Regions from separate parts of the Vibrio misgurnus genome, predicted to be linked through region 1. Evidence: predicted binding sites of a transcription regulator. Region 1 holds the regulator's gene; each other region holds the start of a gene.
The links. Region 1 encodes CRP, which controls carbon source genes, mostly activating them, when cyclic AMP is high. Its sites were predicted from a motif close to TGTGANNNNNNTCACA; they were not measured.

Region 2: pyrG (CTP synthase) is a predicted target of CRP. The motif match lies at 1,648-1,663, and genes of this name have one in related genera.
Region 3: cdd (cytidine deaminase) is a predicted target of CRP. The motif match lies at 2,944-2,959, and genes of this name have one in related genera.

What each region holds. Positions count from the first base shown of each region.
Region 1 is NZ_CP113241.1:2,214,259-2,219,978, reverse strand. It holds gene OOK74_RS10200 (type I restriction-modification system subunit M) at 1-586, opposite strand, end outside; gene OOK74_RS10195 (aminodeoxychorismate/anthranilate synthase component II) at 988-1,581, shown strand; gene OOK74_RS10190 (aspartate aminotransferase family protein) at 1,803-3,017, shown strand; gene crp (cAMP-activated global transcriptional regulator CRP) at 3,102-3,734, opposite strand; gene OOK74_RS10180 (phosphoribulokinase) at 3,977-4,846, opposite strand; gene OOK74_RS10175 (YheU family protein) at 4,941-5,150, opposite strand; gene OOK74_RS10170 (ABC transporter ATP-binding protein) at 5,289-5,720, opposite strand, start outside.
Region 2 is NZ_CP113241.1:2,076,624-2,082,343, reverse strand. It holds gene relA (GTP diphosphokinase) at 1-674, shown strand, start outside; gene mazG (nucleoside triphosphate pyrophosphohydrolase) at 702-1,502, shown strand; gene pyrG (CTP synthase) at 1,748-3,385, shown strand; gene eno (phosphopyruvate hydratase) at 3,464-4,765, shown strand; gene OOK74_RS09455 (multifunctional CCA addition/repair protein) at 4,882-5,720, opposite strand, start outside.
Region 3 is NZ_CP113241.1:1,052,256-1,057,975, forward strand. It holds gene OOK74_RS05055 (nucleotidyltransferase family protein) at 1-189, opposite strand, end outside; gene purT (phosphoribosylglycinamide formyltransferase 2) at 577-1,752, opposite strand; gene cdd (cytidine deaminase) at 1,952-2,839, opposite strand; gene OOK74_RS05070 (CidB/LrgB family autolysis modulator) at 3,074-3,748, opposite strand; gene OOK74_RS05075 (CidA/LrgA family protein) at 3,739-4,113, opposite strand; gene sbcB (exodeoxyribonuclease I) at 4,148-5,572, opposite strand; gene OOK74_RS05085 (L-cystine transporter) at 5,716-5,720, opposite strand, start outside.

The DNA of each region.
Region 1 (5,720 bases):
TGAGGCGCACGATATCACGTGGGGTAAAATGCTCCCCTGCGGTTTCGTTCGAACTTTCAGCAAAGCGGCGGATCAACTCTTCAAACACCAAGCCCATTTCATAGTTAGAGATGGTTTTCGGGCTAAGGTCAGTGGTGGCGAACATTTTCACCACTTTGTACAGCAAATCGGCGTCAGCCAGCAGCCCGACAAACTCATCAAACTTCAAGTGCTCGAAGATTTCACGCGCATCGTTGGAAAATGACTGCACATACTTTGCTAAGTTAGCTTTGATGTCTTTTTGCCCCATGGTGGCCAAATTCATTGGCGAGATATTGAAGAATGCGAGCCCTTCTGGATTGGCTGGGGTTTGGGTGGCACGTAGCAGGAATTTTTCTTGTGCTTCTTCCGGCAGGTTGATCGGCGTGATGCGATGGTACTCGGCAACAACAGCTTCTTTACTTGGGGCAAGCACACATTCAAGGCGGCGTAGCAAGGTAAATGGCAAAATCACCCGACCGTATTGCGATTGTTTGAAATCACCGCGCAGCAGATCGGCAACAGACCAGATAAAGGCCGCGACCTGAGAGAAGTTGTTGTTAGTCATAAAAGCTACTTTATTAATAGGCTAATTTTGTGCGTAATGGTGGGGATTTTACCCTAAAATGTGTAGGCATTTGAAAATATGCAGTCATATTTGGGATGTTAACCTGTACATTGATAGATACTTCGGTGTGATCATCTGCATTGCAGCATTTCGTGATTTCAGTCATGCTGATCAAGGCTTGTGTGCGTCAGCTCGGTTGCGTGAAAAATTATGAGTAAATGACGCAGATTAAAACAAGGTAGAACTTGATGAACACCCTGATTACTGTATCCGCAAGGAACGTGATCATCATAAGGGAACGCGGTCAGCGTTTTTAAATTTTACGAATTTCTATTCATCAAAGCCTATTTATCATAAGCATCTGCTTTGATGCCTCTACAATTCAATTAGTTAGGTTTTTTATGCTGCTGATGATCGATAACTACGATTCGTTTACTTACAACCTGTATCAATACTTCTGTGAGTTAGGGGCCAAGGTTAAGGTGGTGCGCAATGATCAGATTGATCTCGATGGTATTGAGGCTTTAGCGCCGAGCCATTTGGTGATCTCTCCCGGGCCTTGTACCCCAAATGAGGCGGGCATTTCGCTGGCGGCGATTGAGCATTTTGCTGGCCAGCTACCGATTTTAGGTGTCTGTTTGGGGCACCAAGCGATGGCGCAAGCGTTTGGTGGTCAAGTGGTGCGCGCACGTCAGGTGATGCACGGTAAAACCTCGCTGATCCGCCATAGCGGACAAGGCTTATTTGCTGGACTGAATAATCCACTGACCGTGACTCGCTATCACTCATTGGTGGTGAAAAATGAGACGCTACCGGAGTGCTTTGAGCTAACCGCATGGACAGAGCTCAGTGATGGTCGTGTTGATGAAATCATGGGCTTTCAACATAAAAGCCTAGCACTAGAAGCAGTGCAGTTTCACCCTGAGTCGATTAAAACCGAGCAGGGTCACCAGTTGTTGGCCAATTTCTTACGGCGCGATACCCTTCCTACTTGAGGCTGCAGTGGTGTTGGCTACGTTCCTTCACCCCAATCACATAGTTTACCTATGCTCATGGGGATTCACTCACTTGCCTCCTAGCTGCAACTCCAAGTTGTTTGGGTATAGTGCTTCGTTTTCTGAGCTATTTTCAATTTTTCATAAAAAAAAGCTTCATAAAAAAACGTTTTTATTGCATAAGTAATCATTAGTGGCGCAGTGTTGCAAGGGAGTGGTTAATGATGATGGAAGCGAGTGTCGATCGGAGTTGGTTTGATGAGGTAATGGTACCTTGCTATAACCCGATGGAGTTTATCCCAGTCAAAGGTCGTGGGGCACGAGTTTGGGATCAAAGCGGAGCGGAGTATATCGATTTCGCTGGTGGGATTGCGGTGAGTTGCTTGGGGCATTGCCACCCAGTGATGGTTGAAGCCTTAACCCATCAAGCCAATCAGCTATGGCATTTGAGTAATATCATGACCAATGAGCCAGCGCTGCGTTTAGCCAAAAAACTCACTCAAGTCAGTTTTGCTGAAAAGGTCTTTTTTGCTAACTCGGGGGCGGAAGCTAACGAAGCGGCCCTGAAACTGGCTCGTCGTTATGCGGCGGATGTGTATGGCGCTGAAAAATCGGAAATCATTGCTTTTAATCAAGGGTTTCATGGTCGCACTTTGTTTACCGTTTCGGTCGGTGGTCAAGCGGCCTATTCGGATGGTTTTGGGCCTAAACCGGGCGATATTGTGCATCTGCCTTATAATGATCTGGCGGCGTTACAAGCACAAATTTCTGATCGCACTTGCGCGGTGATGATGGAACCGCTGCAGGGCGAAGGCGGGATTATTGCGCCCAGCGGCGAATTTGTGCAAGCGGTACGCGAATTGTGTGACAAACACCATGCGCTGCTGATTTTTGATGAAGTACAAACTGGCAATGGTCGCACCGGTGATTTTTATGCCTATCAAGGGTTAGGGATCACGCCGGATATTCTTAGCACCGCCAAGTCGCTTGGTGGTGGTTTCCCGATTGGTGCGATTTTGACCACGGCGAAAATTGCGCAACATATGCAGGTTGGTGTGCACGGTTCGACTTATGGTGGCAATCCATTAGCGTGCGCGGTGGCGGAAGCGGTGGTCGATTTTGTGTCCCAGCCAGATATTTTGGCTGGCGTTCGGCAGCGTGAGCAGTGGATGCGTGCGGAGTTGGCAAAAATTAATCAAAAATATCACCTATTCCAAGAAGTGCGCGGTAAAGGCTTATTGCTGGGGGCGGTGTTGAATGAACAGTGGCAGGGCCGTGCACGAGATATTCTGCAAGCTGCCGGTCAGCAGGGTTTGCTGGTCTTGATGGCGGGAGCGAGTGTGGTGCGTTTTACTCCGTCATTAATCATTAGTCAGCAAGAGATTGCCGAGGGGATGGCGCGTTTAGATAGCGCTATCGCCACGCTGGTTGGTTAGTCATCCGCTGATACACTAAACTAAAAAAAGAGCCACCCAATGCAAAGGGTGGCTCTTTTTATCGATCTGGTGATCACGCAACAGTTAGCGAGTACCGTACACCACGATAGTTTTACCGTGAGCAGAGATCAGATTTTGCTCTTCTAGCATCTTGAGGATGCGGCCAACGGTTTCACGTGAACAGCCAACAATTTGACCAATCTCTTGACGGGTGATTTTGATCTGCATGCCATCAGGGTGGGTCATAGCATCAGGTTGACGTGCTAGGTTGAGCAGAGTTTGGGCAATCCGACCGGTGACGTCTAAGAACGCCAAGTCACCCACTTTTTGGCTAGTGACTTGCAGACGGCGAGCCATTTGACCTGAAAGGCGCATCAAAATATCAGGGTTAACCTGAATCAATTGACGGAATTTCTTAAATGAGATTTCAGCCACTTCACAAGGTGTTTTAGCTCGAACCCAAGCGGTACGCTCTTGGCCTTCTTCAAAGAGGCCCAGTTCACCGATGAAATCACCTTGGTTTAGGTAAGAGAGGATCATCTCTTTACCTTCTTCATCTTTAATCAGTACCGCGACTGAACCTTTAACGATGTAATACAGCGTTTCCGCTTTCTCACCCGCGTGGATCAGTGTGCTTTTTGATGGGTACTTATGAATGTGACAATGTGAAAGAAACCACTCTAGTGTTGGATCGGTTTGAGGTTTACCTAGAACCATAATTATCTCACTTCCTCTGCAGGGTACGCTTGCCGCTATCCATATTTTAGCGAAGCCTCAATTGGGTTTACTAGAATAAAAGGTGTTACCTAGTGCTGCAAGCTCTCTTATGTTTCGATTGAGAATAGTAGCGTCTTTCCAAAATGATTTCTTGATTTTAATCGTGTCACTGACCTGATTTGCTACGCAAAAATGTGCACATGATCACGGTATGAAAAGTAAGCATTCATAACTGGTCGGAGCTAGCCAATTTTTCCGGTTTCAATCAGTTGCTGCAGCAGTGGGCGTACAATTAAATCCATCGCAAAACTCATCTTGCCGCCGGGCACAACGATGGTGTTATGGCGTGACATAAATGAGCCATCAATCATCGCCAATAGGTATGGAAAATCAACGTTTTTAATGCCACGGAAGCGGATCACTACAAAACTCTCATCCAAGGTTGGGATGCCTTTCGCGTTGAGCGGGTTGGAGGTATCGACGGTCGGTACCCGTTGAAAGTTAATATGGGTGCGTGAAAATTGTGGGGTGATGAAGTTGAGGTAGTCATCCATTGAACGGACGATCGAATCCATCACTGCTTCACGTGAATGACCACGATCGCGGGTATCACGCACGTATTTCTGGATCCACTCAAGGTTAACAATCGGCACCATACCAATCAGAAAATCAACGTGCTGTGCAACATTGACTGCGCCATCAACCACACCACCGTGTAAGCCTTCATAAAACAGCACATCTGAGTTTTCTGGCAGCGCTTGCCAAGGGGTAAAGGTGCCTGGGATTTGATGGTATGGCACGGCTTCGTCAAACGAATGCAAGTAGCGGCGAACTTGGCCGGTGCCGCTTTTGCCATATTGACGAAAGAACTCTTCTAGCGCTGAGAAGTCGTTGGCTTGCGGACCAAAATAGCTGATATGGCGACCTTGTTCGCGGGCTTTGCGGATTTCACTATCCATTTCCGGGCGGGTGAAGCGATGAAAGCTGTCTCCCTCAACCCATGCTGGTTTAATGTTCATTATATTGAACATTTTACGAAACGCTTCTGAGGTGGTGGTAGTGCCGGCACCGGAAGAGCCGGTCACCGCAATGATGGGGTGTTTAGCTGACATGACAAACCTTGTCCTTAAGTCCTTGAATTGGGTGCCCACTTGGCTCCCGTTGCTCAATGACTATAGCACGGTCAAGGTTGTCGTCACTGCTGAGTTAAAATGGTTGGCATTTAATATCGACGCTTTCATGCAATTCGGAATAGACGATTGCCGCTTGCCCAGTTTGTAATTGAACGCGTACTTGGGCTATTTTGTCCTCCAGTGACACTTCTATATCGCCATAATCTGTACCTTCACGCAGCACAAATTCTCGGATCAAATTGTCGAGTGTTGCTGGCGCAATTTGTTGCCAGGGGATGATCATCAATACCTCTTGATTTGATAACAGATTGCTCGGCTTTCACCGAATAGGTTGCCGAGTGTCTGTGCTATCTCGCTGTCCATCAAGTGGTCCAGCGAGATAACCAGCGTCGGGGTTAGGCGGTTTGTGCGCTAGCGTGCTTTAAGCGTTAAATTGCTGTTCCATCTCTTCTAAGATTTCCTGTTCGCTCATCCAGGCTAGTTCGACTTGCTCTAGCTCGGATTTGGCGGCCGCTTGTTTGGCCAACACCTCAGTCAGGGTGGCTTTATTTTCGACTTGGTACAGGGCGCTATCCGCTAACTGGTTTTCCATTTCGCCGACTTGTTGGTTCAGTTGGTCGAGTTTATTTTCTAACTGGGTCAGTTTTTTGCGAATTGGCGCGGTGAGCTTACGAAAATCGGCTTCACGGCGCTTTTGCTCTTTTTTGGCCGCTGCGCTGTTGGTGCTGTTGGTGCTGTTGGTGTTACTGCTAGTTTGGGTTTCTTTGCGTTCGGCTTTTTGCTGATCGGTCAGCCATTTGTAGTAGTCATTCAAGTCACCATCAAATGGCGCAACTTGGTGATCATGCACTAA
Region 2 (5,720 bases), 140 kb from region 1:
AAATTGGTGCCAATCTGAAACATGCCGAGGCTTATGCACTCAAGCGTTTTAACGTTAACAGTGTGGATGAAATGTATGTTGGGATTGGCAGTGGCGATCTGCGCATTAACCAAATTGTTAATCATATTAATGCATTAGTTAATAAGCCGACCGCTGAGCAGCAAGATAAGCTGGTGCTTGAGAAGCTGCAGGAAAACAAAACGCTCACCTCCCATCGTCCGCACAAAGATGCGGTGGTGGTGGAGGGGGTCGATAATCTGATGACCCACCTCGCACGCTGCTGTCAGCCGATCCCGGGCGATGAGATCCGCGGTTATATTACGCAAGGGCGAGGCATTTCCGTGCATCGCAGCGATTGTGAGCAGCTAGAAGAGCTGAGCCATCATGCACCAGAGCGGATCATTGATACCGTATGGGGCAGCGGTTTTGCTGGCAGTTACTTACTGACGGTTCGTATCGAGGCGATGGAGCGCAGTGGCTTATTGAAAGATATCACCACCTTACTCGCCAATGAAAAAATCAAAGTGGCGAGCATGAAGAGTCGCTCAGACTATAAGCGGCAGATCATCACGATGGATTTCGATCTTGAGGTCAATAATGTGGAAGCGCTAGCCCGAGTTTCCAAGCGGATTGAACAGATCAAAGATGTGATGCTGGTTAAACGCTTAGGTTAAATGAAATCTCCATATATAAGGCAAGCTATGTCACACCCAATTGAACAACTTGAGCAAATTATGCGTCGTCTACGTGATCCTGAATCAGGTTGCCCGTGGGATAAACAACAAACCTTTGACACGATTGCCCCGTACACGATTGAAGAGACGTTTGAAGTAGTGGATGCCATCACCCAGCGCGATTGGCCGAATTTGCGTGAAGAGCTGGGTGATCTGCTATTTCAGGTGATTTTCTACAGCCAAATGGCCAAAGAACAGGGGTTGTTTGAGTTTCGTGATGTGGTTGAGACAGTGAATGAGAAGCTGACTCGCCGCCATCCCCATGTGTTTGCGGATGCTCAATTTGATAATCAAGCGCAAATTGATGCCAACTGGCAAGCAGAAAAAGCCAAAGAAAAAGCGCTGGCGGGCAAGCATCAACAGAGCATCCTTGATGCGGTGCCACGTTCGTTACCCGCCTTGTCACGTGCGGATAAAATCCAGAAAAAATGTGCTCAATATGGATTTGATTGGGATAGCGTTGGCCCGGTGGTGGATAAGGTATACGAAGAAGTCGAAGAGGTGATGCACGAAGCGTTGCAAGTGGATGTGGATACTCAAAAAGTCGAACTCGAGTTAGGCGATTTATTGTTCGCGACCGTCAATTTAGTGCGCCATTTGGGTCATGATCCTGAGATGGCGCTGAGCAAAGCCAACGCTAAATTTGTGCGCCGTTTTCAAGGGGTAGAAGAGCGAGCGAGAGCGCAACATAAGTCATTGCAAGATTTCAGTTTGTTAGAGCTCGATCAGTTTTGGCAGCAAGTCAAACAGGCGGAAAATAACCAATAACCGGGCTGGGTTAGCCGAGTTGCCAACATCATCACTCGGCGCTAAAAAAACGCCCAATCGGCCAGCAAAACTAAGTTGGCAGGTCTTCGTTTTGGTGGCTTTGCATCAATTTGGTTTGATTTGAAGCAAAAAATAAAAAATTGAGTGTGATAGATTTCACGTTGTGGCAGTGGGGGGGTTCTGGTATAGTTTTGTCCCGTCCAGATGAAATTCATTTCCCTCATTCAACCAATTTCAGGTTAAACATGACGACAAATTATATTTTTGTTACTGGCGGGGTTGTATCCTCTCTAGGTAAAGGTATTGCAGCGGCATCCCTTGCAGCGATTCTTGAAGCTCGTGGTCTTAAAGTGACCATGATGAAGCTTGACCCTTACATCAACGTTGATCCAGGCACTATGAGCCCAACTCAACACGGTGAAGTGTTCGTTACGGAAGATGGCGCAGAAACCGACCTAGATCTTGGTCACTACGAACGTTTTATTCGTACCAAGATGACCAAGCGTAACAACTTTACTGCAGGTCGTGTTTACGCTGACGTACTACGCAAAGAGCGTCGTGGCGATTATCTCGGTGCTACCATTCAGGTTATTCCTCATATTACTAACGCGATCAAAGAGCGCGTGATTGCAGGCTCTGCAGGCCATGATATCGCGATCGTTGAAGTAGGCGGTACCGTTGGTGATATCGAATCACTGCCATTTATGGAAGCGATCCGTCAGTTGGCGATCGAAGTTGGCCGTGAAAATGCGATGTTTATGCACTTAACGCTAGTGCCTTATCTCGCGGCTGCCGGTGAAGTGAAAACCAAACCAACCCAACACTCGGTCAAAGAGCTGCTTTCGATCGGTATTCAACCGGATATTCTGGTGTGCCGTAGCGATCGCATGATCCCAGCCAACGAGCGTAAGAAGATCGCTCTGTTCTGTAACGTGCCAGAAAAAGCCGTTATTTCGATGAAAGACGTCGATTCTATCTACAAGATCCCACAATTGATCCGCTCGCAAGGGCTGGATGATCTGGTGTGTGCACGCTTTGGTATTAATGCGCCAGAAGCAGATCTGTCGGAATGGGAACAGGTGATTTACGAAGAAGCCAATCCAACGGGTGACGTGACTATCGGTATGGTAGGTAAGTACACCGAACTGCCAGATGCTTACAAGTCGGTCAACGAAGCGCTGAAACATGCGGGTCTGAAGAATCGTCTGAATGTGACTATCAAATATATCGATTCGCAAGATGTTGAAACCAAAGGCACTGATGTGCTCAATGGTCTGGATGCGATTTTGGTACCGGGTGGCTTTGGCGACCGTGGTATTGAAGGTAAAATCTGCGCTGCACAGTTTGCGCGTGAAAACAAAATTCCTTACCTTGGTATCTGCCTAGGTATGCAAGTGGCACTGATTGAATACGCGCGTAACGTTGCGGGTATGGAAGGTGCTCACTCTACTGAATTTAATAAAAGCACCAAATACCCAGTGGTAGGCCTTATCACTGAATGGGTTGATGGTGAAGGTAATGTTGAAGAGCGCAGCGAAAAATCGGATCTTGGCGGTACTATGCGTCTTGGTTTACAGCTGTGCCACCTTGAGAAAGGCACCAAAGCCTATGAAATGTACGGCAGTGCGACGATTCATGAGCGTCATCGTCACCGTTACGAAGTGAACAACCTGCTGCGTCCTCAGATTGAAAAAGCAGGTTTGAAGGTTTCTGGTCTGTCAGCAGATAAGAAGCTGGTTGAAGTGATTGAGAACCCTGCTCACCCATGGTTTGTTGCAGCGCAGTTCCACCCAGAATTCACCTCAACCCCACGCGATGGTCACCCTCTGTTTGCTGGTTTTGTTAAAGCAGCAGGTCAGTACCAACGCGGTGAATTGAAGTAAAAGGATACGGGTAGTCACTTTAGCTGTGTGGCTACCCTTTTAGTTTTGACATTTAAATTCAATTGAGAGGAAACATTAATGTCTAAGATCGTTAAAGTTCTAGGTCGTGAAATCATCGACTCACGTGGTAACCCAACAGTAGAAGCTGAAGTTCACCTAGAAGGTGGTTTCGTAGGTATGGCTGCTGCGCCATCAGGTGCATCTACTGGTTCTCGTGAAGCGCTTGAACTGCGTGACGGTGACAAGTCTCGTTTCCTAGGTAAAGGCGTTCTGAAAGCGCTGGCTGCGGTTAATGGCCCTATCGCAGACGCTCTGGTTGGCAAAGATGCAAAAGATCAAGCAGCTATTGACCAAATCATGATCGACCTAGACGCGACTGAAAACAAATCAAACTTCGGTGCAAACGCGATTCTAGCGGTTTCTCTGGCGAACGCGAAAGCAGCTGCTGCAGCAAAAGGCATGCCTCTGTTTGAGCACATTGCTGAGCTGAACGGCACTCCAGGCGTATTCTCAATGCCTCTACCAATGATGAACATCATCAACGGTGGTGAGCACGCTGACAACAACGTCGACATCCAAGAGTTCATGATCCAACCTGTTGGCGCGAAAACTCTGAAAGAAGCAGTACGTATGGGCGCAGAAGTGTTCCATAACCTAGCTAAAGTACTGAAGTCTAAAGGCTACAACACTGCAGTTGGCGACGAAGGTGGTTTCGCACCTAACCTGAAATCTAACGCAGAAGCGCTAGAAGTAATCGCTGAAGCAGTAGCAGCAGCAGGTTACAAACTGGGTACTGACATTACGCTAGCGATGGACTGTGCTGCTTCTGAGTTCTACGATGCAGAGAAGAAAGAATACAACCTGAAAGGCGAAGGTCGTATCTTCACTTCTAACGGTTTCTCTGATTTCCTAGAAGAGCTGACTGAGAAGTTCCCAATCGTTTCTATCGAAGACGGTCTGGACGAGTCTGACTGGGAAGGTTTCGCATACCAAACTGAGAAACTGGGTAAGAAAATCCAAATCGTTGGTGACGATCTGTTCGTAACTAACACCAAGATCCTGAAACGTGGTATCGACAACGGTATCGCAAACTCTATCCTGATCAAGTTCAACCAAATCGGTTCTCTGACTGAAACTCTGGCTGCGATCAAGATGGCAAAAGATGCTGGCTATACTGCAGTTATCTCTCACCGTTCAGGCGAAACTGAAGATGCAACTATCGCTGACCTAGCGGTAGGTACTGCAGCGGGTCAAATCAAGACTGGTTCTATGAGCCGTTCTGACCGTGTTGCTAAGTACAACCAACTGATCCGTATCGAAGAAGCACTGGGTGCACGTGCTCCTTTCAACGGTCTGAAAGAAGTAAAAGGCCAAGCTTAATTTTAAGCTAGCCCGTGCGCAGCGGTTGACATAACGGTTGCGTGATAAATCAAACGCCCTGCATTGCAGGGCGTTTTGCTTTTCTACTGTGGATAGAAATTAAGCTTAGACATCGATTAGCCTGTGCTAATTGCGGCCACGCGCCGTTTATCCAACTCTTGTTTGATATGCTTACCTTGAAAGCCAGCTGCAATCACAGCTTGTACTTCTACGCTGAGCGCGGCTTGATAAGCGCGCTGGAAAATGTCGCGTTGTGGATAGGGCTCGGTCTCTAAACCTAAACGGCCGCAATGATCCGCTTCGCAGCACAATAACACTTGCTCAAGCCGCTCAGGCTTACGCCATACATCCAACAGTCCTAGAACCTTGAGTTTGGTGGCGGGTTTTAATTCGTCCGCACGGTGGATATTGGAGTGCTGCGCGCACACTGCGAGCGCCAAATCGCGAAACTCATTCGGTATGCGAATCCGTTCACATAATGATTCAATGATTTTTAGCCCAGTATGGCCGTGTAATTTATGGCTTGGCCATTCCGCTGGCGGTGTCACTCCTTTGCCTAAATCATGCACTTGCGCCGCAAAACGCACCGCAAGCGAATCAGAAAGTCGTGCCGCTTGCTTCGCCACCATCAAGGTATGAATGCCTGTATCGATCTCTGGGTGCCACCGTTCGGGTTGTGGAACACCAAACAGACGATCGATTTCGGGCAGTACAATGGCGAGCGCACCACAATCGCGCAGCACCTGCAAAAACACTTCGGGATGATGGGTTGAGAGTGATTTATGCCACTCTTGCCACACTCGCTCGGCGGTTAAGTGCTGTAATTCGCCTGACTGAGCAATGTCAGCCATCAACTGCATGGTCTGCTCGGCAACCGTGAAACCGAGATGATGCAGCTTGGCCGCAAAGCGCGCTACGCGCAGTACGCGCAGCGGATCTTCGACAAAAGCCGCAG
Region 3 (5,720 bases), 1.2 Mb from region 1:
ATAGCTTTGGCTGGTGATGCCATACAAACCACTGAGGCTGTGGCGAAAGAGTGTCGAGCTGACTTCATTTTGCTGTGACTCCTCATGGTTATCTGGGCTTGAGGTTGAAATTAATGGCATGGCTGCCATTGCTGGAGCTCGGCTGAGCAATAAAAGCATAAGTGCCGTGGTACGGAACAATAAACTCATTCACTCTCCTTAGTTTGCGCTGTTGGGTTAAAAAATGGACCGAAAAGGGGGGCCTGACAGAGCAATTAAAGTGGTTACTGGTTTGGGTTATCTTGCTGTTACCTATGTTATTCAATGGGGGTGGGGGATGATTTTTACAACTCACGTCTGATCGGAAGCGAGTAGTTGATCACACTCAGATCACCAATAAATCATTTTCTAATCAGTATTGTTTGAGACTGTACATGATTAATCGAGTTCAAACTCGAAGAGTAAATAAATGTAACCGGTAAGCGGGCGCCAGGGATTTTGAGATTGAGAGGGGAGTGACAGGTTGGTTTGCTGGGGATGAAAACGCGCGCTGTTTGATCAGCGCACGTTGGGTATGGTATGAAGCTGCGAGTTTAATTAGTAATCGATCTTGATCGCTTTTGCGCATTCAATCGCGCGCTCGATGGCTTGTTGAGTGGTTTTAGCCCGACTCAGCGCTACTCCTAAACGGCGACGACCGGCAATGTCTGGTTTGCCAAACAAACGCACTTGGGTGTGCGGCACGCTTAATGCCTCATCTAATCCGCTAAACTGAATATTGTCTGATTGGCCGTTACCCAGAATCGCCGCTGAAGCGGCTGGGCCATACTGTACGATTTGGCCAACCGGCAAGCCAGTAAAAGCTCGCACATGCAAGGCAAATTCAGACAACTCTTGAGAAATCAGCGTTACCATTCCGGTATCATGTGGGCGCGGTGAAACTTCATTGAAGATGACTTTATCGCCTTTAATAAACAGCTCAACACCAAATAATCCATAGCCACCCAGCGCGTTGACGATCTGCTCAGCAATGTATTCTGCCGCTTTAATTGCGTTTTCCGACATTTGCTGTGGTTGCCAAGATTCGCGGTAGTCCCCCTCTTCTTGACGATGACCAATCGGGGCACAAAAATGCACGCCATCGACCGCGCGAACTGTGAGCAGCGCGATTTCGTAATCAAAATCGACAAAACCTTCGACAATCACCCGGCCTGCGCCAGTGCGTCCACCTTGTTGGGCACACTGCCAAGCGGCTTCAATTTGCTCTGGCGTATGGATCACGCTTTGTCCTTTGCCTGAAGAGCTCATCACTGGCTTGCAGACGCAAGGGAAACCAATCGCTTCAACGGCACTGACAAAACTTGGATAGCTATCAGCGAATTGATAAGGGGAAGTGGGTAGCGCGAGCTCTTCTGCGGCTAAACGACGGATACCTTCACGGTTCATAGTGAGTAACGTCGCCTGCGCGCTGGGTACGACATTTAAGCCTTGCGCTTCTAATTCGACCAATTTACTGGTGGCAATCGCTTCAATTTCAGGCACGACAAAGTGCGGTTTCTCTAGATCGATCACTTGCTGTAGTGCATCGGCGTCGAGCATATCGAACACATGGCTGCGATGGGCGACCTGCATGGCAGGTGCATCGGCGTAACGATCACAGGCGATGACTTCGAGGCCTAGGCGTTGGCACTCAATGGCAACTTCTTTGCCCAGTTCTCCAGAGCCAAGTAAAAGTACTCGTGTTGCGTTATCCCGAGTAGCAGTCCCAAACATAGACAATCCTTATAATCATTCAGTCACATTAGCAAAAACAGCGGCCATCATACTGGAACGAAATGCAAAAGAAAACGTTTGCTTCCCGCTGTAGCCCGCCAGATTAACCATTAATCGCGTCAAGTTGATGACAGTTTTATGGCGAAAACGGTGGGTGAGCCGTTTGCAAAAAAAAGAGGCGGATCGCCTCTTCAGATGATTAGAGTGATAAGTAGGCGAGAGGAATGTCGGGATTCAGCACTTCTAGGGTGGCTTGGGTATCAGCGAGATGGCTAATTTTACCGTTGCAGCTTTCTACTAGGGCGGCCGCTTGGATCTCTGCAAAAGATTCACCATTGAGCATCAGTTGTGCTAACGCGACTTGTAGTGGCGGCAAGCTTGGGTTGAACGCCGCATTTTCCGCATAAGCCCCTAAGAATACACGACCATTGCGCATGTGTAGGGCGACTCCACTCAAGTTGTGGGTATAAGGCGAGTGGCTACGGTTCATTGCGCGCACCGCGTGTTGGATCAGCTCATCATCATCGTTACAGCTTTGGCCGTGATTGATGGGAGCCATCAAACCATCTTGAATGCCTAAATCGGCTGGACCAAATGATTCAGGCAGATATTGTTGTAAGCTTTTTGCCGCACGGTTGGGTAATTGAATATTGAGCGATGCTGCCGTGGTGAGCTCATTCATAAACTGGCGGCAGTGTCCACAAGGGCTAAAGTTGATGGTGATGTCCGCTACTCCCGTTTCACCTTGCATCCACGCGTGGCTGATCGCGCATTGTTCGGCATGCACCGTTTGGCCTAATTGGGTGCCAGTAAATTCCATATTGGCGCCCAAATACAGACGCCCAGAAACGCCGCGCACGATAGCACCGACATAGAATTCAGAGATGGGTGCGTAAGAGTAAGCGGCCGCCAGTGGAAGCAGCGCAATGCGCAGATCGGCATCTTCTAGCCCAGAGAGGGTTAACAGTTGTTGATACTGCTCGACAGAGAAAGTGGCACCAAAATCCTCGGCGAATACCAATTCACGTAGATATGGGGCAAAAGAAGCCGGCATTGTTTGTAATGCTTGCTCAATACGGTCTCTCATTTTGATTCCTTTTGGTTACATGGCTACTTATTTTAGGCAATATCAGATTTAATAAGGTGATAAAAGTCACACCTAATAATGTAATTTTACCAATAATTACATTATTAGAGTGAGGTCACGCGAATGAGGTCGATTCACGAACGTTGTGGGCGGGTATTTGGTTGCTAACCCTAGTTAGCGATCGGTGTTATTAGCCAGTGCTATCGCAACGAGAGTTTTGTTGCAACCACAGATCTATTGCAACCACAGAGCCAAAGCAAACAGGCTTGGGGCTAATAGCGAAGTAATAATGCCGCATACCACCAGTGCCAATGAGCTAAAGGCGGCATCACGCGGATCTTTTTCTGCGCAGCTCGCGGTACCTAACGCGTGTGATACCGTGCCCATGGTCAGCCCCTTAGCAATCGGGTGAGTAATGTTGAGCAGTTGGTAAATCGGATAAGCGAGGATTGCGCCAAATAACCCAACCAGAAGCACTAAAATGGCCGCAATAGCCGGCTCGCCCCCTAATTGACGAGTCACTTCCATCGCGATCGGAGTGGTGACCGATTTGCCCATTAATGCGGCGATCAGTTGACTATCTGCGCCCATACTAACTGCAATCACACTGGTGGTGATCATCGACATCACACTGCCTACGCCACAGGCAAAGGTGATAATTCGCCAGTTGGCGCGAATTTGTGGTAGCTGCTCATACAGTGGGTATGCCAAAGCCACCACGGCCGGTTGCAGTAAATAACTCAGCCACTGGTTGTCGGCGTAGTAGGTGTCAAACGGCACATCAAGATAAGTCAACAACGGGATCAGCAGACCAATGCTGATCAGTAACGGATTGGCTAATGGTGTATTGCATTTTTGCGCTACCCAGCGCGCGCTAAAAAAGACCAGTAGGGTGACAATCAACCACATGATTTTTTTCCCTTCTTGAGTAGACGATCGAGTAGCAGACCTAGCGTGACCATCACCAATAATGTGCCACCAATCGCACCGGCTAAAATTGGAGCGATATTGGCGACTAAAGTATCGAAATGTACCATTAAACCAACGCTGATCGGCACGAACAGCAGGATCATATAGCGAATAAATAAGCTGGCACTCGGTTTAACCCATTCTACCGGCACTAAGCCGCTGGCCATCAGAGCAAATAAAATCAGTAAGCCTAAGATACTGCTAGGAATAGCAATGCCGAGCCAAGTTTGTAAATGGACGCCGGCAAGCAGACAGAGGAAAATCAGTCCCATCGAGACCACGTATTGCGCGATTGTTTTCAGCATGGTTCACATCAGCAAGTAAAAAATAAACGTTAAGTTAATAAGCCAGTCGTTCAACGTAATGGTAAACCGATTTTAGAATTGCCATTTTCTTTTGGTCAGCTTGATGTTCAAGAACTAAGTTTTCCAAATTAAGCATATAACTCTCAAGATGGCGTTCGAAATAGTCGCGGCAATGTGCTGCCCAGCGACGTTGTTCACTATCATTTAACGTTTGTGGATAATGGCGTGCGCGATAGCGAAAGAGCAGGGGCTCGATGCGTTTATCGGCCACGCGAATCGCTAAACTAGCGAGATAGTCGGGGTCGGTGGTGCGGATGATCTCCATTGCGGCGCGATCGGCGGGTGAGAAGAATCCATCGTACAGCTGGCTATCCACATCTTGTGCTTGGCTAAACTCCCGTGATTGACTAAATACGTTGACCAATTTTTCACGAATTTCAGGATGCTGACGGATCAACTGCAAATGGGCCAGACATTGGGCGCGATCAATACCGATCTGCTCGGCATTCTCTGCGGTTAGGGTTTTGGCCGGCGCGAGGATTGGGCACTTATTAAGATGCACCAGTTTCACCGGCACTGGCTGTTCATCGGCGGCTAAATCTTCATAACGAGTATAAAGACGATCGTGCAAGGTTTCCGCATCCAGATCGAAGAGTGGCTGAGGATCTTTGGCCAAATCGACCACAATGACTGCATTTTGGTTGGTGGGATGCCAAGCAATCGGCACAATCCAACTGGTGTATTGACGCTCACGCCCCAGCATGCCGGAAACATGCATCAGTGGAGTTTGATTTACAATATCAATCAATTCGGTCAGTTTACGCTTGTGGCGCATGGTGAAAAAATACTCAAACAGCTTCGGCTGGGCCGCTTTAATTTTTTTGGCCAACTCAATGGTGGCCAGCACATCGGCCATTGCATCGTGCGCGTTGCTGTGTTCTATGCCATTGGCCACTGAAAGGTGCTCCAACTTAAAGCTGGTAAAGCCTTGCTCATTTTCCGGCCAGACGATCCCATCTGGGCGCAATGCGTGACAAGCGCGCATCACATCAAGCAGATCCCAGCGCGAGTTACCGTGCTGCCAGCTCCAGGCATAAGGGTCAATAAAGTTGCGATAGCAAGTATAGCGAGTCACTTCATCATCAAAACGGATGCTGTTATAGCCAAGGCTAATGGTATTTGGCGTGGAGAGCTCCGCGTGGATCCGTGCAATAAATTCCGGTTCAGGCAAACCTTGCTGGTTAGCGGTTTGTGGGGTAATGCCAGTGATCAGCGCCGCTTCTGGGCCAGGTAAATAATCATTCGGCAATTGACAGTAAATTACCAGCGGCTCGCCAATGATGTTGAAATCCATATCGGTTCGAACACCGGCAAACTGACTAGGACGATCTTGCGCGGGATTAACTCCCCAAGTCTCATAATCGAGGAAGAAAAAAGTGGGTTGGTGTTCTTGCTGCATGTGGCTGACCAAATCGCGAAAGGTGCGGTTATTAGACCATCCTGTCTCTGACATAGCAATTGCTGCTCGGGGCTTGCGGCGGATTTGTGGTTTTTTATCATCAAAAAGCCGATGCAGGGCATCGGCTTGAATAGAAGGGCAATTTAGG